DNA from 3 places in the Streptomyces sp. NPDC048278 genome. Region 2 is predicted to be linked to each of the others. Evidence: riboswitches for the same ligand, from Rfam matches in the RefSeq annotation. Region 2 holds a riboswitch; each other region holds the start of a gene.
The links. A riboswitch is a leader RNA that binds a small molecule or an ion and turns the genes downstream of it on or off. The one in region 2 is predicted to bind cobalamin.
Positions count from the first base shown of each region.

Region 1: linked by a shared signal. The riboswitch ahead of AB0D74_RS27355 (ABC transporter substrate-binding protein) and the one ahead of AB0D74_RS17975 (CbtB-domain containing protein) in region 2 are both predicted to bind cobalamin.
Region 3: linked by a shared signal. The riboswitch ahead of AB0D74_RS41400 (DUF4430 domain-containing protein) and the one ahead of AB0D74_RS17975 (CbtB-domain containing protein) in region 2 are both predicted to bind cobalamin.

Region 1 covers NZ_JBEZLP010000017.1:5,122-12,664, forward strand. Annotated here, with positions in the region: gene AB0D74_RS27350 (iron chelate uptake ABC transporter family permease subunit) at 1-982, opposite strand, end outside; gene AB0D74_RS27355 (ABC transporter substrate-binding protein) at 979-2,019, opposite strand; cobalamin riboswitch at 2,074-2,251, opposite strand; gene AB0D74_RS27360 (hypothetical protein) at 2,309-2,764, opposite strand; gene AB0D74_RS27365 (GNAT family N-acetyltransferase) at 3,255-3,737, shown strand; gene AB0D74_RS27370 (hypothetical protein) at 4,516-4,761, opposite strand; gene AB0D74_RS27375 (CAP domain-containing protein) at 4,763-5,119, shown strand; gene AB0D74_RS27380 (peroxiredoxin-like family protein) at 5,141-5,743, opposite strand; gene AB0D74_RS27385 (TetR/AcrR family transcriptional regulator) at 5,815-6,444, shown strand; gene AB0D74_RS27390 (signal peptidase I) at 6,441-6,803, opposite strand; gene AB0D74_RS27395 (glycosyltransferase) at 6,937-7,543, opposite strand, start outside.
Region 2 covers NZ_JBEZLP010000009.1:59,601-67,143, reverse strand. Annotated here, with positions in the region: gene AB0D74_RS17990 (BTAD domain-containing putative transcriptional regulator) at 1-3,084, shown strand, start outside; gene pgm (phosphoglucomutase (alpha-D-glucose-1,6-bisphosphate-dependent)) at 3,112-4,752, opposite strand; gene AB0D74_RS17980 (CbtA family protein) at 5,047-5,802, opposite strand; gene AB0D74_RS17975 (CbtB-domain containing protein) at 5,825-6,046, opposite strand; cobalamin riboswitch at 6,083-6,224, opposite strand; gene AB0D74_RS17970 (enoyl-CoA hydratase/isomerase family protein) at 6,306-7,361, opposite strand; gene AB0D74_RS17965 (NAD(P)-dependent alcohol dehydrogenase) at 7,543-7,543, opposite strand, start outside.
Region 3 covers NZ_JBEZLP010000037.1:85,343-92,885, reverse strand. Annotated here, with positions in the region: gene AB0D74_RS41430 (nitroreductase family deazaflavin-dependent oxidoreductase) at 1-121, opposite strand, end outside; gene AB0D74_RS41425 (NADP-dependent oxidoreductase) at 200-1,135, opposite strand; gene AB0D74_RS41420 (MarR family transcriptional regulator) at 1,225-1,719, shown strand; gene AB0D74_RS41415 (cupin domain-containing protein) at 1,820-2,275, opposite strand; gene AB0D74_RS41410 (CocE/NonD family hydrolase) at 2,322-3,947, opposite strand; gene AB0D74_RS41405 (DMT family transporter) at 3,979-5,262, opposite strand; cobalamin riboswitch at 6,026-6,163, shown strand; gene AB0D74_RS41400 (DUF4430 domain-containing protein) at 6,196-6,693, shown strand; gene AB0D74_RS41395 (cobalamin-binding protein) at 6,704-7,543, opposite strand, start outside.

The DNA.
Region 1 (7,543 bases), on a different contig from region 2:
CCACGAACGCCGGCACGCCGATCAGGGACGTCACCACGCCCACCGGGACCTCCTGGGGGTCGAGGACGGTTCGGGCCAGGGTGTCCACCCACACCAGGAAGACCGCCCCGGTCAGGGCCGTGACCGGCAGGAGGCGGGCGTGGCCGGCGCCGGTCAGGGCGCGGGTGGCGTGCGGGAGGACCAGGCCGACGAAGCCGATCGCGCCGGCACAGCTGACCAGCGCGGCGGTGAGCAGCGCGGTCGCGCAGAGCAGGACCAGGCGGGTACGGGCGACATGGACGCCGAGTCCGGCGGCGGCCTCGTCGCCGAAGGCGAAGGCGTCGAGCGTACGGGCGTGCCCGAGGCACACCGTGAGGACCACGGCGAGCACGACGGAGCACAGCAGCACCTGCCCCCAGTCCGCGCCCGTCAGCGAGCCGAGCAGCCAGAACAGCACGCCCCGGGTGGTCTCGGCGTCCGCGGAGGTCAGCACGGTGAACGAGGTCAGCGCGGAGAACAGCTGCATCGCCGCGACCCCGGACAGGACGACCCGGTCCGTGCTGCCGCCGAGGGTGTGGCTGAGCAGCAGCACCAGGGCGAAGGAGAGCAGCGCGCCGAGGAAGGCGCCCGCCGACAGCGACACCGCTCCCCCGCCCACACCCAGCACCACCACGGCGACCGCTCCCGTGGACGCGCCGGAGGAGACGCCGAGCACGAACGGGTCGGCGAGCGGGTTGCGCAGCAGCGACTGCATGACCGCGCCGCACACGGCGAGTCCGGCCCCGCACACGGCGGCGAGCAGCGTGCGCGGCATCCGCAGGTTCCACACGATGCCGTCCCGCAGCGGCGCCAACGCGCTCTCGCCGAGCCCGAGATGGGCCGCGACGGACGCCCAGACGTCACCGGTGGAGATGTCGGCGGGGCCGATCGTCACCGCCACGGCGATCGACACCAGCAGCGCGGCCAGTCCCCCGCCGGTCAACAGGAGGGCGCGGAGGCTCACTTGGCGAGCCCGAAGTCACGCAGGCCGGCCGCGACCTTCTCGATCCCCTCGACCGTGCGGATGGACGGATTCATGGCCTGCCCGCTCAGCAGGACATACCGCTTCTTCTTGACGGCGGTCAGGTTGCGGGTGGCGGGGTTGGTCTCCAGGAAACGGATCTTGGCCGCGGCGGTCTCGGCGGTCTGCTGCTTGCGGGTCAGGTCGCCGATGACGATGACGTCGGGGTCGCGGTCGGCGACGGTCTCCCAGTTGATCTGCGGCCACTCGTCGTGGGTGTCGGCGAACGCGTTCTTCGCGCCGACGGCACGGGTGATGGCGCCGGGCGCGCCGCAGCAGCCGGCGAGGTAGGGAGACTGGGAGTTGGCGAACCAGTACATGAGGGACACGTCCGAGGCGTGCAGTCCGGCGGTGGCCGTGCGCACCCGCTTCGTCAGCTCGGCGACGAGCGTCTCGCCCCGCTTCTCGACGTCGAAGACGCGGGCCAGGTCGCGTATCTCGCCGTACACGGCGTCGAGGGTGAGGGGGGTGGAGCGCGATCCGTCGCCGCCGCTGTCGTTGTCCTTGCCCTCGGAGCAGTCGGACGGCGAGACGTACGTGGGCACGCCCAGCTTCTCGAACTGCCCGCGGGTGGCGACCCCGCCCTTGCCGAGGGTGGAGACGAACGAGGCGGTGACGAAGTCGGGTTCGGCGTCCAGGACCTTCTCGAAGGAGGGGTTGTTGTCGGCGAGGCGCGGCACGGACGCGTCGGCCTTCTCCAGGCCCTTCATCACCGGGTCGGTCCAGGTGGCCGTACCGGCCATGCGGTCGGCCAGGCCGAGGGAGAGCAGGATCTCGGTGGTGCCCTGGTTGAGGGAGACGGCCCGCTTCGGGGCCGACTTCAGGGTGACCTTGTCGCCGCAGTTGTCGAGGGTGACGGGGTATCCGGCGGCAGCGGTCCGCTCCGCCTTCGGGTCGTCGCCGTCGCCGTCGGAGGAACCGCAGGCGGTGAGCAGCAGGGCGGAGGTGAGGAGCAGGGCCGGGGTACGGAGCACGGGCATGCCTTTGGGGTCGGGGCTCGTACGCGGAGCCTGGCCTACGGACGTCCCTCCGCGCCGGGGCACGGAGGTGCCAGCAGGTCTTCGGACTCGGGTTCGTCCGGCCGGGGCGCCTTCCCGGTCTCCCAGTGGCGTGCGTGCCCCGCCCGTCCCCCTCACCGCTGCGCGTCAGCTCCGGATTCGCACCGGATTCCCTGACCACGGATGTGGCTCGACTGGCCCGTCGAGGCTATCAACTCCCTCGTACGGCCAGACCGTGCGCCCGGTCACGGGGGACGGCGCGAACGCTTCCTCAGACCTCGGCGGGCCAGACCGTCTCCACCGCCCCGGAGTCGGCGTCGTACACCCCCTCGGCCAGGCGGGCGAGCTGCGCGTCTTCGGCAACCGGTGCCCGTCTCGCGGTGCGGGCGACCCTGAAGCGCACAACACCTTCGGGATCACGCAGCCACTGCCGCACCCGGCCGGGCAGCCTGCCTGCCGGGGAACGCACAGCGAGGGTCACCGCCGCCTCGGCCAGGCAGGCGCGCGCGAGCGGGTGCGGCTCCGTCGCCTCGGCCACGAGCAGCAGGTCGAGATCGGCCGTCCACTCGACGGACGCGTCCCCGATCAGGGCCGCGGCCATGGACCGTACTTCCGGGTCACCGTCCGTCAGCGAGGGGCGGACCAGGCCGAGGCCCTGGGCGAGGAGCTCCGCCACGACGGTCTCCCACTCGACCTGAGCGTCGTACGACTCAGGCCTGGAACTCATGTGCTGTTGCTCTTCCCACTCGCCCAGAACGGCAGCGGTCGCGTCGAGAACGCCCAGCACGTCGGCCACCCATGCGGCACTCCGTCCTTCCAGCAACCGCAGGAGTCCCCGCACCGCTTCCGGGGTGGTGGCCTCGATGGACGCTCCGCCACCGACGCAGGCCCCTCCCAGAATGTCCCAGGCCGCGAGCCGGGCCCCACTCCGATCGTCCGCCTCGGCCAGCCCCCTCAGCAGACCCGGGATGTCTGTCGGCGCCACTGTCCCCCCGTCCGCAAGTTCCGTCGCCACAACCAGCCTAGAAGCCGATACCGAACTGATGCAGAAAATCCTGACGGAGGGGACAGGACACGGCCTCGGTCGCATGCAGAGCGGCCTTTTCGGATGCAGCCGATTTCACGGCCCCACCAGGGCGGCGAGATGTGGAGCGTGGTGGGTGCGGGGCCACTTTGTGGGGATGACGGCGGCGGGCGGATGACCGCACAATGCGCGGGTGGAGAACAACGTCGTCATCCGTCCGGCCGCCTCCGATGAACTGGAGGTCGTCGCCGAACTCCGATGGCAGTGGGTCCTGGAGAACCAGGACGCTCCCGTCACCGGGCGCGCGGAGTTCGTGCGGCACTTCGTCACGTGGGCGAGGGAGAACACGTCGTCGCACCGCTGCATGGTCGTGGTCCGCGATGAGGTGATCGTCGGCATGGCCTGGCTGGCGGTCCTCCCACGGGTGCCCAGCCCGCGTGCCCTGCACCGGGCATCGGGCGACCTCCAGTGCGTGTACGTCGTTCCCGGCGAACGCGATGGCGGCCTGGGCGGCCGGCTCATCGACGCGGTCCTGGACCGTGCTCGGGAACTCGGGCTCGAACGCGTCACCGTGCACTCCAGTTCCCGCGCGATCCCGGCCTACTCCCGCCACGGCTTCGGATCATCACCCCGTCTGCTTCACGCTCATGTCACCCGCACCACCTCCTATCCGTGACAACCGCCGAGGGGCTGCTTCGCCCCGGCGGCCCTCGGTCGGCACCTCTGCCTCTGCGGCGATCGCGCGGCGTCGAACCGTTCCGACGCAGTGCCGAGCGATACCCCGGCATCCAGGTCGGACGAGAACCGGAATGCACTATTCCGTGACATCGGTCACAGCGGATCCGGGACCTCGCCGGGCCGGATAGTAGAGGCCGCTCTGATGACATATGGGATTTGTCCGGCTTGGTAGGCGCGTGTGTCGTGCCTGGACGTGCGGCTTTCCGGGCGGGTGCCGTCTTCGGCCGTTCTGGGTGCGCGTAGGGATTCTGACGGGGCGACAGGATTCCGCGTGGGCCGCGAGGGGCGGACCGACGCTTCCCGCTCCCCTGGCAAGGGGTGCCCGGGCCTACTAGGCGAGCTAGTGGCGAGGCCCTTTGCGTACGTGGTGGAGGCGTCCTAAGAATGACGACCCGCAGGACGCTGCCGCAGCTCAGGAGCGGGTTACGCATGGGTAGACATCGTAGGAACACGCAATACCGGCGGATAGTCATCGCCACCGTCGCCGCGGGCGCCGTGGGCATACCGTCCGCCGCCTTGGCCTGTACCAACTGGCCCGACAGTGGCGGACGCCGGTCCACCAGCGCCGAGGACAACGCGACGACGGCCTCGTGGAGCAGGACGTCCTGGTGGAACGACGCCCACCGGAGCCGCCCCTGGGACACCGTCCCGACCGGCGAGCCCTCGTGGACGGCGTCGGCGGCGCCCAGCGCCGCCGCGAGCGCCGCGAAGACTCCTCACGCCCCTGCGCGCACCGGGAAGCCCAGCGCGCCGAGGCCGAAGGCCGCAGCGCCTTCGCACACCGCCCGGACCACCCCGCCCAAGCCCCGCACCACCGCGTCCCCCAGCGCCCGGCACACCACCGCCGCCGCTTCCGCGGTCCCCAGGCCGTCGAACACGTCGAGCACGTCGAGCACCCCGAGCCCGAGTGCGTCGAGCACCCCGAAGGCCACCGCCACGGCGTCCGGCGTCGTCGCTCGCATCGTGGAGCTCGTCAATGCCGAGCGCGCCAAGGTCGGCTGTTCGGCCCTGACCCTGAACACCACGCTGACCAAGGTCGCGCAGGCACACAGTGCGGACATGGCGCAGCACCAGAACATGTCGCACACCGGGTCCGACGGCTCCTCCCCCGGAGACCGGATCACCGCCGCCGGCTACACCTGGAGCGCCTACGGCGAGAACGTGGCCTACGGTTACGCCACTCCCGAGCAGGTCATGGCGGGCTGGATGGCCAGCGCGGGCCACAAGGCCAACATACTCAACTGCACGTTCAAGGAGATCGGCGTCGGTCTCGCACAGCCCGGCAGCTACTGGACGCAGGACTTCGGCACCACTCGCTGAGCGGGCGGCGCCGACGGCCGGTCACCGGGCGGCCGGGGCCGGGCCGGGCGGACGCGGTGCGCGGGCCGCCAGCGCGAGCAGCTCGTCGACGGACCACTGGTCGTAGGCGTGCTCGCCGTACTTGACGGCGAGCACGCGACCGTCGGGGGCGACGAGGAAGTCCGCGGGGAGGCCGAGCCGGCCGCCGTGCGGGCTGGCCGCGGGCAGCTGCTCCCGCCCGCGGACGACCTCCCGCACACCGCTCAGGACCGCCCGGACGATCGGCCCCCAGGCGCGCGGGCCGAGCAGGGCGCGGGGCGACCGTTCCACCCCGAACTCCGCGTACAGCCGCCGGGCCGGGTCGGCGACGACGGCGAACGGGAGCGCGGCCGTGTGCGGCAGCAGTTCCGCGGCGGGCGAGTGGAAGACCACGACCTCGCGCACACCGGCCGCCTCGATCTCCTCGTGACGCCTGGTCACCGACCGCAGGTGCAGGTTGCAGACCGGGCAGCCGGCGAACCGCCGGAACTGGAGATGGATCAACCGGTCGGGGGCGGGCACGGCGACCTGGTCGCCGGAGACGGTGGTGAGGTCGCGCCCGGTCACGAGAGAACCGGGTGCCACCGGACGACGGCTCATACGCATAGACTTCCCCCTCCGTAAGCGTACGGCATACGCCTACCAGCGTAGGCGTATGCCGTACGCTGTCAACCGCCATGCCACGTCCGCGTTCCCTCACCCCCGATCGGCTCGCCTCGGCCGCCCTCGCCGTCATCGACCGCGACGGACTCGCCGGGCTGTCGATGCGCGCCGTCGCCCAGGAGCTCGGGACGAGCACCATGGGGCTGTACCGGTACGTGCACGATCGCGAGGAGCTCGAACGGCTCGTCGTCGAACTCGTGCTGGGCGGGGTGGACGCCGGGCCGCCGGATCCCGGCGCGTCGTGGCGCGAGCGGATCGAGGCCATGGCGCGGCGGCTGCGCGACACCGTGGGCGCCCATCCGGCGGTCGTCCCGCTGACCATCGTCCACCGGCACCACTCCCTCGGAGTGCTGCGCTGGTCGGAGTCCGTGCTCGGCGTCCTGACGGACGCGGGCGTCGAGGGCGAGCGGCGGGTCATCGCCCTGCGCGGCCTGCTGAGTTACGTCATCGGAGCGATCCAGCTGGAGCACCTCGGCCCGCTGTCCGGTCCGGGGACGGTGGCCATCACCGAACTGCCGCCCGCCGAGTTCCCCTACCTGGCGGAGACCGCACGGAGCGCCAGGAACGTCGACCCGGACCACGAATTCCTGGCGGGACTCGCCCTGTTGCTGGACGGCCTCGGCGTTCGGGGCGGGCCGGCCTAGGGCGTGGCGTATCCGGGTACGGAGGGCCACCGCACGGTCAGGACGACGGACTCGTCCTCCGCGACCCACGAGTGGTCGACGCCCCGGCCCCAGACGACATAGTCGCCCTGCTCCTCCAGGAGCACGCTGCGGCCGGGGAACTCCAGGCGGAAGCGGCCGGTGATGAGGACCAGGAGGGCTTCGCGCTCCTCGCCCTGCACCCACTGGGTCCGCTGTTCGCCGCGTGCGTGGACACCCCATTTGACCTCGACGGCCTGGCTGTGCCGGGGATCGCCGTGTTCCTTGAAGTGGCCCAGCAGCCAACCCCGGTCCATTGCCGCGTCCTTGCCCGCCTTGCCCACGTACACGCTGTCTGCCATGCGTCGGAACGCTAACAGCAGGCCACCGCGCCGGGGACCCGAGGCCGCAGGGCGGCGGGCCCGGACCGGAGGAGACCGGTCCCGGTCCCGGTCCCGGTTACGGTCACGGTCCCGGTCCCGGTCCCGGTCCCGGTCAGCGGAGCGTGTCCAGGAGGAGGTTCGCGGCCACCTGTGCTCCGTCGGTGCGGAGTTCGGCGCCCAGTGCCCTGGCGCGTGCCCGGGTCCCGGGGGCCAGGGCCGTCTTGAACGCGACGCGCAGGGTGTCGGCGTCCGGAGCCGGTCCGTCCGGCGCCGCGCCGATGTCGAGGGCCGCCACCCGGCCGGCCCAGTACGGGTTGTCCGCGAGCTGGAGGGCCACCACCACCTGCGGCACGCCCGCCCGGGCGGCCGTCAGTGTCGTGCCCGCGCCGCCGTGGTGCACCACGGCGGCCACCCTGGGGAACAGGCTCTGGTGGCTGACCTCGCCGATGGCGAGGCAGTCGTCCCGGACCTCGGGCAGGTCCAGGTCCGCCCAGCCGCGGGAGACGAGCACCCGGTGCCCCTGGGCCAGGCTCTCCTCGACGGCCCTGCGGGCGATGTCCGGCGACGGGCGGATGCTGCCGAACCCCACGTAGACGGGCGGGTCCCCGGCGTCCAGGAACGCCAACAGCTCGGGCGGGAGCGGGCGTTCGTCCGGCAGGGTCCAGGCACCGGTCTGTACGACGTCGAGGCCCGGGACCGGCCGCCACGCTCCCAGGAGC
Region 2 (7,543 bases):
GCCCCGGCCACCGTGCTGGTCACCGTGGCGCCGGGGTACGCCCTGCGGCTGGCCGCGGACGCGGTGGACGCCTGGCGGTTCGAGACCTGGGTCGGGCGGGCCAGGACCGCCCCGGCCGAGGAGGCCCGGCGGCTGCTCGCCGAGGCGCTGGGCTGGTGGCGGGGGCCGGCCTTCGCCGAGCACGCGGACGAGGAGTGGGCCGCCGCCGAGGTGGCCCGCCTGGCCGGGCTGCACACGGAGGCCCGGGAACTGGCCGTCGGCGCGGATCTGCGCACCGGCCGGGCGGCGCAGGCCGCGGCCGACGCCGAGTCACTGGTCCGGGACAGCCCCTTGCGCGAGGAGGGCTGGCGGCTGCTCGCGCTCGCCCACTGGGCCTGCGACCGGCAGGCGGACGCCCTCGCCACGGTGCGCCGCGCCGGCGTCGTGCTGCGCACCGAACTCGGCTGCGATCCCGGGCCCGCCCTGCGGGAGGTGGAGCACGCCGTGCTCAACGGGCGGCTCGACGTGCTGCGTGCGGCCGGGCCCGAGCCCGTCGCCGCACTCCCCGCCCGCACCGGACCCGGTCTGTTCGTCGGCCGGGGCCCGGAGCTGCGCGGCCTGGACGCGGCGGCCCGGGCCGCACGCGAGGGCGGCGGACTCGTGCTGGTCACGGGCGCGGCGGGGGCCGGCAAGTCGGCGTTCCTCGACCGGGCCGCGGCCCGGCTGCGCGAGGCCGGCTGGCGGGTGGTGGTCGGGCGCTGCCCCGAGTACGAGGGCGCACCGCCCGCGTGGGCGTGGGTGGAGGCGCTCGGCGCGCTCGCCCGCGAGGTGCCCCCGGCCCGGCCGGAGGAGCTGACGGTGCTGCTGCGGGAGCCGGAGGGCACGACCGCCCCCGCCCCGGAGGGGGAGGCCAGTGCCGGCCGCTTCCGCATGCACCGCGCCTTCGCCGCCTGGCTGCGCGCCGCGGCCTCCCGGGCACCCCTGGCGGTCCTCCTGGAGGACCTGCACCGGGCGGACGCCGAGACCCTCGCCCTGGTCGAGGCGGCGGCCGGGGTCACCGGGGTGCCCCTGCTCACCGTCGCCGGTTACCGGCCCACCGAGGTCGGCGAGCACCTCCTGAAGACCCTCGCCCAGCTCGCCCCGGCCGCGCCGCACCGGATCGCGCTGGACGGCCTGCCGCGCGAGGACACCGCCACCCTCGTGAACGCCGTCTGCGGGACCCCGGTGGCTCCGGAGACCGTGGCGGCGCTCGCCGAGCGCACCGGCGGCAATCCGTTCTACGTCCTGGAGAGCGCCCGGCTGCTGGCCGACGAGGGCGCCCTGGTCGCAGTCTCCGAGGTCCCCCAGGGGGTGCGTGACGTGCTGCGCAGGCGCCTCGCCCTGCTGCCCGCCGCCGCCCGGTCCGTCGTCCAGCTCACCGCCGTGCTGGGCCTTGAGGCCGAGGTGGCCCTGCTCGTCGACGCCGCCGACGCGGACGAGGAGCAGGTGCTGGAGGGGCTCGACGCGGCGCTCGACGCCGACCTGCTCGCCGAACCCGGGCCCGGCCGCGTCCGGTTCGTGCACGCCCTGGTCCGCGACACCGTCTACGCCGACCTGTCCGGCGCCCGGCGCTCCCGGCTGCACGCCCGCGTCGCGCGCCTCCTGCGCCACCACCGGCCCGGTGAACTCGCCGCCCTGGCGCACCACTTCGCCCGGTCCGGCAGCGCGGCCGACGCCCCGCTCGCCGTCGACTACGCGCTGCGGGCCGCCGAGGCGGCGGAGCGGCGCTACGCCCACGACGTCGCCGTCACCCTGATCCAGCAGGCGATCGACACCCACACCGCGGCCACGGGCGACGACACCCCGCCCGACCGGCTGATCGAGCTGTCGGTACGGCTGCTGGGCGCCCAGGTGCGCACCGGCGCCACCGACACGGCCCGGCGCACCCGGCAGCGCGCGGTGGAACTCGCCGAACAGGCCGACCGGGGCGACCTGGTCGCGGCCGTGTACGGGGCGTGGACCGAGCCCGCGCCCTGGCGCAGCCGGCTCGAAGGGCCGTTCGACCGAACCGCGCTGGCCCGGCTCGAACGGCTCGCCGCCGACTACGGGCTGGACGGTCCGACGCGGGCCCGGGTCCTCCAGGTGCTCGTCGACGCGGTGGCCGCCGAGGACCCGCACCGGGCCCTGCAGGCGGCCCGCGCCCAGCTGGCGCTCGCCCGTGCCGACGGCGAACCGCGCCTGATGGCCGCCGCGTTGATGACCTCGGCACGGCTGCTGCCGCACGAGACCGGGGCCGGCACCCGGCCGCCGTTCACCGCCGAACTGCGCGACCTCGCCCGGACCCACGACCTGCCCGCCTATCGCTGGGTCTGCGAGAACCTGGACGCGATGACCGCCGCCGCCCGCAACGACCCGGGCGCCGTGCACCGGCACACCGCGGAGGGGCTGGTGCTCGCCCGCCGCTACCGGCTGGTGTGGGCGCAGGGACTCAGTGCGGCGACCACCGCCATGCTGGCCTGCGTGGCCGGGCGCTTCGCGGCGGCGGAGGCCGCCTACGCGGAGGCGGACACGCTGCTGCAGCGGGTGGGCGCCCACCACGCCGCCGGCCTGCGCACGCTCGGCCTGATCGCCATGCGGCTCGTCCAGGACCGGGCCGCCGACGTGGAGCCGCTGGTCCGGGCCGTGTACGAGTCGGCGCCCGGGCAGGTCGCGGTGGCCCGGGCGCTGGTCCTGGCCCGCCTCGGCAGACTCGACGAGTCGCTCGCGGTACCGATCGGCGCGGAACCGACACGGGACCATCTCTACGGCCTGGAGCTCGACTTCCGCGCCGAGCTCGCCGTGCTCCACCGGGACCACGGCACGGCGACCGCCCTCCTCGGGCATCTGCGGCCGTTGCGGGACCAGCTGGCCGGGGCGGCGGGCGCGGCGTACGCGAGCCGTCCGCTGGCGCACGGCCTGGCCGATCTGCACCGGCTGCTCGGCGAGGACCGAGCGGCGGCCGAGGGCTACGCGCTGGCCCAGCGCACCGCGCACGCCTGGGGTTCGGCCCACCTCGCGGCCGACGCCCGCCGGGCCGCGGCGGACCTGGCCGAGGCCCGGGCCCGCCGCCGCACCTTCGCGACCTGACGGCCCGGCACCGGGCCGCCTCCGCCGTCAGCCGCCGAGTGCGGTGTCCACCACCGCCTTGGCCTCCTCCTGCACCCGGGCCAGGTGCCCTGGGCCGAGGAAGGACTCGGCGTAGATCTTGTAGACGTCCTCGGTGCCGGACGGGCGGGCCGCGAACCAGGCGTTCTCCGTGGTCACCTTGATGCCGCCGATCGCGGCGCCGTTGCCCGGCGCCTCGGTGAGGACGGCGGTGACCGGCTCGCCCGCCAGGGCCTCGGCGGTGACCTGGGCCGGGGAGAGCTTGGCGAGGAGGGCCTTCTCCTCGCGGGTGGCGGGCGCGTCGATACGGGCGTAGGCGGGTTCGCCGAAGCGGGCGGTGAGGCCGGCGTAGTGCTCGGACGGGGTCCTGTCCGTCACGGCCGTGATCTCGGAGGCCAGCAGGGCGAGCAGGATGCCGTCCTTGTCGGTCGTCCAGACGGAGCCGTCGCGGCGCAGGAACGAGGCGCCGGCCGACTCCTCGCCGCCGAACCCGATGGCGCCGCTGACCAGTCCGTCCACGAACCACTTGAACCCGACCGGCACCTCGACGAGTTGCCGGCCGAGGTCGGCGGCGACCCGGTCGATCATCGAGGAGGAGACGAGGGTCTTGCCGACGCCGGCGCCCGCCGCCCACTGCTCGCGGTGGCGGTAGAGGTAGGAGATGGCGACGGCGAGGTAGTGGTTGGGGTTCATCAGGCCGGCGTCGCGGGTGACGATGCCGTGCCGGTCGGCGTCGGCGTCGTTGCCGGTGGCGACGCGGAACTCGTCGCGCTTCTCGATGAGCGAGGCCATCGCGTACGGCGACGAGCAGTCCATGCGGATCTTGCCGTCCCAGTCCAGCGTCATGAACCGCCAGGTGGGGTCGGTGTAGGGGTTCACTACGGTGAGGTCGAGCGAGTGCCGTTCGGCGATCCGGCCCCAGTACGCGACGGACGCCCCGCCGAGCGGGTCGGCGCCGATGCGGAGTCCGGAGGCCCGGACCGCGTCGAGGTCGAGGACGCTGGGCAGGTCGTCGACGTAGACGCCCATGAAGTCGTACCGGCCGGTGGTGGGTGCGGCGAGCGCCCGCTCGTACGGGATGCGCTGTACGTCCTTCATCCCGCCCGCGATGATCTGGTTGGCGCGGTCCTGGATCCAGGAGGTGGCGTCGGAGGCGGCGGGGCCGCCGCTGGGCGGGTTGTACTTGAAGCCGCCGTCGGCGGGCGGGTTGTGCGAGGGCGTGACGACGACGCCGTCCGCGAGTCCGGTGGTACGGCCCCGGTTGTGGGTGAGGATGGCGTGCGAGACCGCGGGGGTGGGGGTGTAGCCGTCGGCGCTGTCGACGAGGACGGTCACGCCGTTGGCGGCGAACACCTCCAGGGCGGTGACCTTGGCCGGCTCGGACAGGGCGTGGGTGTCGGCGCCCAGGAAGAGCGGGCCGTCGGTGCCCTGGCCGCTCCGGTACTCGCAGATGGCCTGGCTGGTCGCGGCGATGTGGTCCTCGTTGAACGCGGTCGTCAGCGACGATCCGCGGTGTCCCGAGGTGCCGAACGCCACCCGCTGGCCGGGGTCGGACGGGTCGGGGTGCAGCGCGTAGTAGGCCGTGACCAGCCGGGCCACGTCGACGAGGTCCTCCGGAGCCGCCGGCCGGCCCGCTCGCTCATGCGGCATGAGTCCACTTCCTCCGCAGTCGTTGATCGATCGCTCGCCGCCCATCTTTCCTTGTCAGCGGCCACGAACGCGAGTGCGGCACCGGCCGCGCGCCGAAGACACGGCGGGTTCACGGCCGGTTCACAGCAGACGTACCGCGGCGGGCGTGCGCTGTTCGCAGAGGCCCGCCGGCCGGCCGGGGCGGAGCCGGCCGAAGGGGAGAGGGCCCCCGGACGTATCCGGGGGCCCTCTCGTGTCGTTCGGTGTGGCGTGGTGCCGTGCAATGCGGTGCCCAGCGGTGCCGTGCGGTGCCGGTCAGTGGGGAGCGGGCACCGTGCGCGCGGCGGTCGGTGCCTTCGCCGGCTTCGGGTGGAGGACGCGTTCGGCCAACTCGCCGAACAGCAGGCCGAATCCGCCCCACAGCACCACCTGGATGGTGAGCGCCGAGAGCCGGAACCGCCACAGCAGGGTGGCCGGGAAGTCCGCGGGCACCTCGTTGATGACCGGCAGGAACTGGTAGGCGAGTCCGATGACGACGGCGAACGCGGCCACCGCGAGGACGGCCGCCCACCATGTGCCCAACCGCGGCTGGAGCCGCTTGCCGAGGATGGTGGCGGCGACCGCGAGGAGCACGCTGAGCAGCATCATCAGGAAGTAGAGCGTGGTCCGCTTGCCGATGGTGTCCGGGTCGCCCACCGACGGCGGGTTGGCCGGGTACTTCAGGAACGGCACCACGTACACGGCGACCAGGGCGCAGCCGGACAGCAGCAGTGCCGTCGCCCGCGGCGAGAAGCGGCCGACGCGGCCGAGGGCGAAACAGTAGGCGAGGGCGGCGATGCCGCCGAAGGCGACCCCGTAGACGAGGACACCGGTGGCGAGGCCGGCGGTGGACTGCAGGGAGCGGGAGACGACCTCCATCTCGTGCTCGTGCGAGTGGGCGTCCTCGAAGCTGATCGCCTTGTCGACGCTCGGCTCACCGAGGAGGTAGGCGACCACCAGGGCGAGCACGCCGGCGACGAGACCGGCGAGCATGCCCCGCACCAGGAGGTTTCTTACGGTTGCGGAGTTCATGATGTGTTCGGTGCCCCTCGGGTCAGTGGCAGGGGAAGCCGAGGAGATGGCGGGCGTCGTGCACCCACTCGTGGACGTCCGTGCCGCTGACCACGGAGGTGGCGCCCTGCTCGGCGCCGACGAAGTAGAGCAGGACGAGCATCAGGATGCCGAAGAAGACCGCCCAGGGAGCTATCGCGGACAGCGGCAGCTTGGCGGGGACGACGGGGGTGGTGGCTGTCGGCTGAGCGACGGTCTGCGCCATGGCAGAACCTCCTCTGGGAGTTCGCGTCCCATCTCGGTGGTGCACAGGACGACGGCCACGGGTCTGACTCACGAGAGGCCCTGGGGCTCTCGCATACAGTGGCGCGACCGTGCCGGACTCCCACCGGCTTCCGTCTCGCCGTCATCGATATCGGACCGACCGTACCGCCTGGCAAAGAAACGGCCAAGACCGCACCACCAGGCGTGATCTTCGTCTCGCGCCTGATGGGCGGTGGGCGGGAGCGGCTCAGGCGGGCGGCTCAGGCGGGTGGCGCAAGGCCGAGTTCGCGTGCGCCGAGCGGGGCGAAGAAGCGGTCGACGTCGGCGTCGGTGACCTCGGCGAGGGTGGCCGGGGACCAGCGCGGGGTGCGGTCCTTGTCGACGACCTGGGCGCGGATGCCCTCCACCAGGTCGTGGGTCGCGAGGGTCGCGCAGGAGACGCGGTACTCCTGGTCCAGGACCCGTTCCAGCGAGCCGAGTTCGCGGGCCCGGCGCAGGGCCGCGAGCGTGACCTTCAGGGCGGTGGGTGACCTGGTGAGCAGGGTGTCCGCCGTCTCCTTCGCCGCCGGGTCGCCGTGCGCGAGCAGCCGCCGGACGATCTCCTCGACGGTGCCGGCCGCGTAGCAGGCGTCGATCCACGCCCGGTGTCCGGCCAACTCCCCCTCGGGCGCCTGCCGTACGCGCCGGGCGAGCGCCTCGGGTACCGGCAGGGCGGCGAGGTCGGCGACGAACGCGGGGACCGTGCCGGCCGGGAGGCAGTGGTCGGCGAGTCCGCAGAGCACGGCGTCGGCGGCGCCGATCGAAGCGCCGGTCAGGGCGAGATGGGTGCCGAGTTCGCCGGGCGCGCGGCCGAGCAGGTAGGTGCCGCCGACGTCGGGGACGAAGCCGATCCCGGTCTCCGGCATGGCGATCCGCGACCGCTCGGTGGCGATCCGGACGCTGCCGTGCGCCGAGACACCGACCCCGCCGCCCATCACGATGCCGTCCATGAGCGCGACGTACGGCTTCGGGTACCGGGCGATACGGGCGTTGAGCCGGTACTCGTCCCGCCAGAACGCGGCTGCCGCCGACCCGTCGCCGTCCCTGGCGTCGTCGTGGACGGCGCGGATGTCCCCGCCCGCGCACAGACCGCGCTCCCCCGCACCGGTGACGACGACGGTCTGCACGGCGGGGTCGTGCTCCCACTCCGTGAGCGCCTCGTCGATGCGGCGCACCATGGCGTGCGACAGCGCGTTGATGGCCTTCGGCCGGTTGAGCGTGATGTGCCCGGCCCGTCCGTCGACGTGCAGCAGGACGTGTTCCTCGGCGCCGGTCATCCGGACACCTCCGCCGGGCCGCCGGCCACGATGAGGCGCATGATCTCGTCGGTTCCTTCCAGAAGCGGGTGGTCGCGTGGGTCAGGGACGATCTTCCCCCGTCCGTCGCGTCCGCGGCTCACCGACCCGTCGACGCGTCGACCCGTCGCAGGGCGTCCCGGACCTCGGTCGCGGCGGCGGGT
Region 3 (7,543 bases), on a different contig from region 2:
GGGCGCCCACCGTGTGCAGCAGGAGCAGCGGCGCCCCGTCGAAGCCTCCGCCGACCTGCCCGTGACGGGCGCGGAACTCCGCGATGATGCGTGCGTTGAACGAACTCGTGTCGACCATCATTCACTCCGTTTCGGATGTGTGGGGGTGGTGCGGGGAGCCGTGGCCGATCGATACGGCGGTGGGAATCGGCCGACCGGCTCAGCGCGCCGGAATGAGCAGGACCTTGCCGCGGATCCGTCCGGCGGCACTGAGTTCGTGCACCGACTCCGCCGCCGAGAGGGGGTAACTGGCGCTGACGTCGATGCTGAGCTCCCCGGCGTCGACCATCTTGGCCAGCTTCTCGAGCTGCCCGGCATCGGTCCGCAACTGCATGCCGACGGCTCGTACCCCGCGGTCCGCGTCGCCCACGGCGGGTGTCGCCGTCGTGACGACCACTCCACCGTCCCGGACGAGCCCGGTCAGGGCGGCCATCTCGGATTCGGTCACCATCGCCAGATTGAGCACCGCCTCGACGGGCTCGGTGAGTGCGTCGGCCGGGCCGGCCGACGTGTAGTCGATGATCTGGTCGGCGCCCTGGGCGCGGACGGTGCCGGCGCTGCGCGGGGCGGCGGTCGCGATGACGAACGCCCCGGCCCGTTTGGCCAACTGCACCGCGAATCCCCCGACGCCGCCGCCCGCACCGTTGATCAGCACCCGCTGCCCGGCGCGCAGGTCGGCGTGCTCCATTAGCGCCTGCCATGCCGTCTGGGCCGCGGCGGGCAGTGCGGCCGCGTGCGTGAGCGGGGTGGTCGTGGGCGCCGGGGCGAGGATCTCGGACGCGACGGTGACGAACTCAGCGGCGGCTCCGTCGGGGACCATCGGCAGGAACCCGATCACCTTCTCGCCGACCGACCAGCGCGTCACGCCCGCACCGAGAGCCGCTACGGTCCCGGCCACGTCGATGCCCGGGATGTGCGGCAGGGACACCGGGAAGATCTGCTGCAGGTAGCCCGCGCGGATGGCGGCGTCGACCGGGTTGAACGAGGTCGCCGCCACCTCGACGAGTACCTCGCCCTCGGCCGGCTCGGGCCGTTCGGCGTCCTCGTAGCGCAGTGCGCCCGGGTCGCCGTACTCGTGGAATCGAATCGCCTTCATCGGTAACCTCCACTCTGGTTGTGCTTCGAATTCGAAGCATGCCGCCATCGTACGTCTGCTTCGAATTCGCAGCAAGTAGACTGATCGGCATGCCGGACGCCGCCCCTCTCGAACCCCAGCAGCTGGCCGCCTACTTCGCTCTGATGGAAGTCGGCAGCCTGCTCCAGCACGCCGTGGACCAGCAGCTTCGAGAGGAGGGCGGACTGAGCTACACCCAGTTCCAGATCCTCGCCGTGCTCGGAGAGAGCGCCGAGGGGCGAGAACGGATGACCGACATCGCCGACCGGCTCGTGCACAGCCGCAGCGGACTGACCTACCAGGTGGGCCAGTTGGCTGACGCGGAACTGGTGGTCAAGGCGCCTTCGCCGGAGGACGAGCGCAGCGTCATCGTCTCCCTCACTCCGGCGGGCCGCGCTCTGCTCGACCGGGTCATGACCGGTCACGTCCAGGTCGTGCGCCGGCATCTGCTGGAGCCTTTGACCGACGACGACGTCACCAGACTCGGTGAAGTCCTCGACAGTGTCCGCCGGCACATGCGCACCGTTCCGCCCCGCTCCGCGGCATCGCGCCGCAGGCGGCCCTGAACGCTCCGCTGGAGGTGGCGGGCCGTGGCCGACCGGGGCCCGCGCCCGCAGGGCCGAGCGAGCCGGCCGAGGCCCGTGGTTCGCGTGCGGAGCGGCCCGGTCAGCGTGGCGGGCCCATGATGACGTTGCCGTACTTGTCGGCGACGCCGGGGTCGGGCCTGACCTCGAAGCCGGGCGGACGAGGCGTGGACTTGTCGCGGCCGGTCTCCCGGAACATCCCTTCGATGCCGGCCGGGGTGTTGATCATCAGCAGGTCGGCTTTCCTGGACGTGATGCGGTATCCGTGCGGGACCTGCTTGGGCAGGAAGACCACACCCCCCTCGGCGAGCTCGTACTCCTGGTCGTCGCACCACACCAGGGCCGTGCCCTTGAGCAGCAGGAAGACCTCGTCCTCGCGAGTGTGCTTGTGATACGGCGGCGCTTCTCCCTCGGCGACGTCGAATCGGCCGATCATGAGCTGGCCGTCGGTGGCCTGGCCGTCGAGCAGCATCGCCAGTGTGCCGCCGTCGAGCCATTCGAGTTGCTGCTGCTGTTCGGGCTGCGCGAGATAGACCATGCTCACGGGAGACTCCTTTCAGGTGAGGGAAATCGGGTCAGGGGAATCAGGTGCGGGGACGTTCGTGCAGGCGAAGTGTCGAAGGGTGCCCGCGATCGTGGTGGTAGGTGTCGGTGCCGACCTTCGTTCCGTAGAAGTGGGTCATCGGCGCGTCGGTGATCAGGGAGTCCTGGTTGGTCAGTTCGAGCCGGATCCGGTCGCCCGCGCGGGCGAGGAAGGACATCGGCAGGAGCTCCACCCGTAGCTCGTAGATTTCGCCGGGCACCAGCGGCTCCACCGACGTGTGCTGATGGAACGGGCGCATGTCGGAAGTCAGTTCGGGATTCTCCGCGCGGTGCGACGCGCGCAGCCATCCCTGGGAGACCTTGACGGGCAGCCCGGCGTCGGGCTCGGCGGACACCAGCGAGACCTTGACGAAGACATCGATGTCCGTCTGGTCGCTAGAGGCGTACAGCGTCAGCACACCGTGGCCGGTGAACTCCCGGTCCCGGTCCATCGGCGGCGAGGTGAACGTGTTGACGCGCGCGACGTGGTCGGGCACGCCGTGCTTGTCGAAGACGGTGACACCGGCCATCCACTGGGGATCCGGGTACGACCACGACGTCGAGTCCTGCTCGGAGTCCGGTTCGGCCTCGGTCAGCGACCCGTTGTTGAGCGAGGTGACGGCGTCGCTGTGTGTCCCGGTGAGGTGGAAGGTCGTCGGCGTGGCGTCCGGTGGCGGCCAGGATGCGGCTGACCTGTACGTGTTCTCGCCGTTGACGTAGAAGCGCGCTGCCGGCTGCTTCATCACGTCGTTCTCGATGCCCTTGAGGTGATGGTCGTACCAGGGGAGCAGCTCGTCGCGGTGGAACTGCTCGTCGAAGTAGTACATCTGCGCTTCGGCGAAGCTGGACGGATGAGCGACCAGGAGCTTCTTCGGTCCCCGGACCCGCTCGAAGCCGTAGAAGTTGCCGCGCAGATGCAACGCCGCCTTGCCCCACACACCGATGGAGAACACCGGGATGTCGACGGACGGCAGCTCCCAGAACGGCGACCTGCGGCGTTGCCACTCGTCGTCGAGTGGGTGCGAGAGGACGTCGTAGATGTACTCGTGTTTGTCGCCGACGTGGAAGTCGATGCCTCTGAGCTCGTGCTGGTAGAGCACCGATCCGAACAGCCAGGTGTTGAGGAACCCCTGGATCGGGATTCCGCCGTGGTACATCCAGTCGCGGTACATGTCCGTCGCGCCGTCGTAGGCCACGATCGTCTTCAGGTGCGGCGGACGGGTGCGCGCCGCGTTCCACTGGCTCCAGCAGTAGTGCGACATACCGATCATGCCGACCGAGCCTGTGCTCCACGGCTGGACGGCAACGTGCTCGATCATGTCGTGGATGGCCTCACCCTCACCGCGTGAGACCGGGTCCCAGGTTCCCTCGGAGCGGCCGGTGCCGGGCAGGTCCATCGCGACATAGGCATAGCCGTTGTCGAGGTACAGCTGGATCGGACCGTATTCAATGAACGGAAAGACGGGGTTGGGCGGGAGGTGGCGCAGCGCCTTCTGGTACGGAGAGGCCCCCAGCACGATCGGGTAGCGGCCGTCGCCGGACGAGGGGAGGTACACATCGGCCCGCAGCAGGTTTCCGGTGCGGCTCCGGACCTCGACTTCGAAGGGCGTCACATTGACGTCGACCATAGGGGCTCCATCCGTTCTTGATGACTGTGGATCAGTACTCGGTGGACCGGTGCACGGAACTGCCGCCATCGGCGTGCCGGACTTGTTCCGGGACCAGGGCCGGGCAGCGGACCTGACGGACCGGCAGGAGGTGGACAGGTGGCCCAGCGGGACCATCGAGGCCTGGCTCGCCTTCTCCCACCTGCGGTCTGCGCAGGAGCAGGGTGTCGAACGCCCCCGAACCGTGGTAGGTGAGCGTTACCGTCGGGCTCGTGTCCACGGTGTGCGCCGCCCATTCCACTCTCGGGTCCCGTTCGGTGAAGTCGGGAAACGCCGACCGCCGCGGCGCGGGCATGGCCTGGGGCGTGTACGGGACGGTTGCCGGGGCAGACACTCGCGTACGGCGGTGCCTGCCGCGCTGTTCCGTGGTCTGCTGTACACCGTTCGTCACCACCACCGTGACGCCGACGATGATCAGCACGAGCCCGGGCAGGGTCGCGGGCTTGATGCCCTGCCCCATGAACCACCACGCCGCGAGCGCGGCCACGGGGGTCTCCAGCAGGAGCAGGACGCTCATGACCGTCGCCGAGGTCCTGCCGAGGGCGAAGTTCAGCGAGCCGAGACCCAGGATCTGTGGAAGGACGAGTAGCCCCAGCAGCGACAGCTGGGTGGATCTGTCGAAGCCCGTCAACGGGATGTGGGCCAGCAGGCAGACGACGAGGAGTTCCATGCCGCACACCAGCGAGGTGAAGGTCGAATAGAGGGGTGTGCTCACATCCGCGCGCGACCGCTCGCTCAGCGCGGTGTACCCGGCCTGGGCAACGGCTCCGACGAGGGCGAGCAGGTCGCCCAGTAGCGCTGTACCACCGGACCTGATGTCGAGGCCGCCGGCCGCAGCCGCTCCCGCCACGGACAGTGCGAGACCCATCCACGCTCGGCGGGGCAGCCAGGCACCCTGCGCCGCGGCGATGAGAGCCTGCCATAGCGGCTGGGTGGCGACGAGCGCTGTGGACATGGCGACGGAAGTCAACCGGGTGCTGGTCATGAAGGCCGCGAAGTGGAGGGCGAGCGTGGTGGCGGCGAGGAAACCGAAGACCAGCGGCCACCACTGCTCCCGGCGCAGGAGGCCGCGCTCGCCCCGCGTGACGCGCACCACTTCCCGGCGGCGCAGTACAAGGAGGAACGGTCCGAGCACGGCGAAGCCGAGGCAGTTGCGCCAGAAGGCCATGGCGAGAGGTGAGGCGGAGGCGGCGGCGGTGAGCGGGGCGGTGGCTGAGACGGCGACCACGGTGACCGCCATGGCGGCCATGGACAGCGGATCGAGCCTGGACTTCACGCGTGCGTCCCGCCGTCCGCGTTGTGCGGGACGAAGGACGGACGGCCCTCGATGTCGTCCCGTGTGAAACACACAGGCGGGACGGGGCCGTTCGCGTGTCGGTCCCGCGTTCCCTTCCTCTCCGTCTGGCCACGTAGGTCAGGTCGTGCCTCGTCACACACATGCGCGCATTGCGTCGCGGTCGTGCGCATCGGCACACCCGCGGAACCCGCCGACCGGCGTCCGGGAGCTGAAGGGCAGCATGCGCAGGTATGGGCCGGGATGGGATCGGTCCTGCTGAACAAGGCCAAGGAACAGCCGGGTGTATGTCCCGTATTGATCACTGGGTACGCGGTTTCTGTGCTGTGGGGAGTGGGGCAGCTCAGAGCCCCGACGGATCGGCAGCGATGCCGGGGCCGGTCGGCGACACAGGGGCGCAGCCACACCATGTTCACGTTCCACGAGGTCGTGCAGCGCAAGCCCAGTGCATCGGCCGGTACCGGAATGGGGCAAGCGTCAGCCGCAGAGGTGGTTCGGCTGGACAACCATCTTTGCCCGTCAAAACCTGAGGTTTCTCGCCAGAAGCGGAGGACATTGACAGGGGGACAGCTGGTTCGCTCGGGAGGAACCGACCGGTTCTGACCCGGGGAAGCAATTGCTGGAGCTGCTTGTGTCGGCGGTACGGCTATTACGCACTGCCGAGCCGGCCTGGCGGAACGGGGAGACAGGCTCCGAGTCCGGCAGGACCGGCGCCCGGGTGAAGGTCTGGTGTTCCGTCCCCAACAGCCCCTAGGATGCGGGCACTTCGTGCATATGCGCACGTCCGGGGGGAAGCCGGTGGGAGTCCGGCGCTGACCTGCAACCGTGTACGGCCCATGAGCGGCCGTGAGTCGGGATGCCCGGCGTGTGCAGCGATCCGCTTCTCGCTGTCATGGTCTACAGGAGGGCTCAGCCTTGCGCCGCACATCCGCACCCCGCACCCGCACCCTGGTCACCGCGACCGTCCTCGGTCTCGCGCTCGCCGCGTCCGCTCCGGCGGTCGCGCAGGCCCAGAGCGCGCTGGACACGAACGCTCCCGTCAGAGTGACGCTCACCGTGCAGGGCCCGGACGGGCTTCTCTTCAAGGGGAAGATCAGAACCCGCGGGCACGACGTCACCACCGCCACCGGCGGCACGCACCACTGCGACGGCACCAACGGCGCCGCCAATCCCTCGGCCGTGCCGACGCCGACGGCCGCCCTCGACGACGCCGCCCACAAACGGCACTTCACCTGGGACGGGACCTGGTACGCGTCGTTCGACGACTACTCCGTCGACACCATCAAGGGCGTCAACGGTGGCGGGACCGCCTACTGGAACATCTCCGTCAACGGCACCTCGACCCCCGTCGGCGGCTGCCAGTTCAAGCTGAACGCCGGTGACAAGGTGGCGTTCACCTGGACCGCGTTCTGAGCGCAGCGACTCACAAGGGGCGGGCCTCGGACGCCGTGACCGGCTCCCCGGCCCGCACCCCGTGCAGGACGTGGGCCAGCACCTCGGCCCCACGCACCACCCGTGGCCCCGGGCGGTTGAAGTAGGACGGCCCGTCCAGCACCCAGACCCGGCCGGACCGTACGGCCGGCAGGTCGTCCCACCCTGGCAGGGCGGTCAGCAACTCGGCTTCCCGCAGAGTCCGTTCGGGCGGGAAGCCGCACGGCAGGATCAGGACGGCATCCGGCCGGGCGGCCCGCACCGCCTCCCAGGTCATGGGTTTCGTGTGCTCGCCGGGGGCGGCGAGGAGCGGGATCCCGCCGGCGGCCGTGAGCTGCTCCGGCACCCAGTGGCCGGCCGGCCACAGCGGGTCGAGCCACTCGATCGCCACCACCCGGGGTCGGTCCCGGTCGGCGACGGACGCGCGGACGCGGTCGAGTCGTGCGCGCAGTTCGGCTCTGCGCCGCTCCGCCCGCTCCCGCACGCCGAGCAGTTCGCCCACCGTGACCAGGCAGTCCAGGACGTCGTCGAGCGTGCGCGGTTCCAGGCTCAGGACGCGGGTGTCCGCGTCGAGCAGGCGGACGGTCCGGCTGACCTTCTCGTACGAGACCGCGCACACGTCGCACAGGTCCTGGGTGAGGATCACATCGGGGCGCAGGGCAGCCAGCGCCTCGGTGTCCAGGGTGTACAGAGACGACCCGGAGTGCGCCGAGCCGCCGACCGCGTCGGAGATCTCCCGGCTGGTGAGCCGGTCCTGATCGAGGTCGGCCCCGGTCACCACCGGTACCGACGCGATCTCGTCCGGCGGCCAGTCGCACTCGTGGGTACGGCC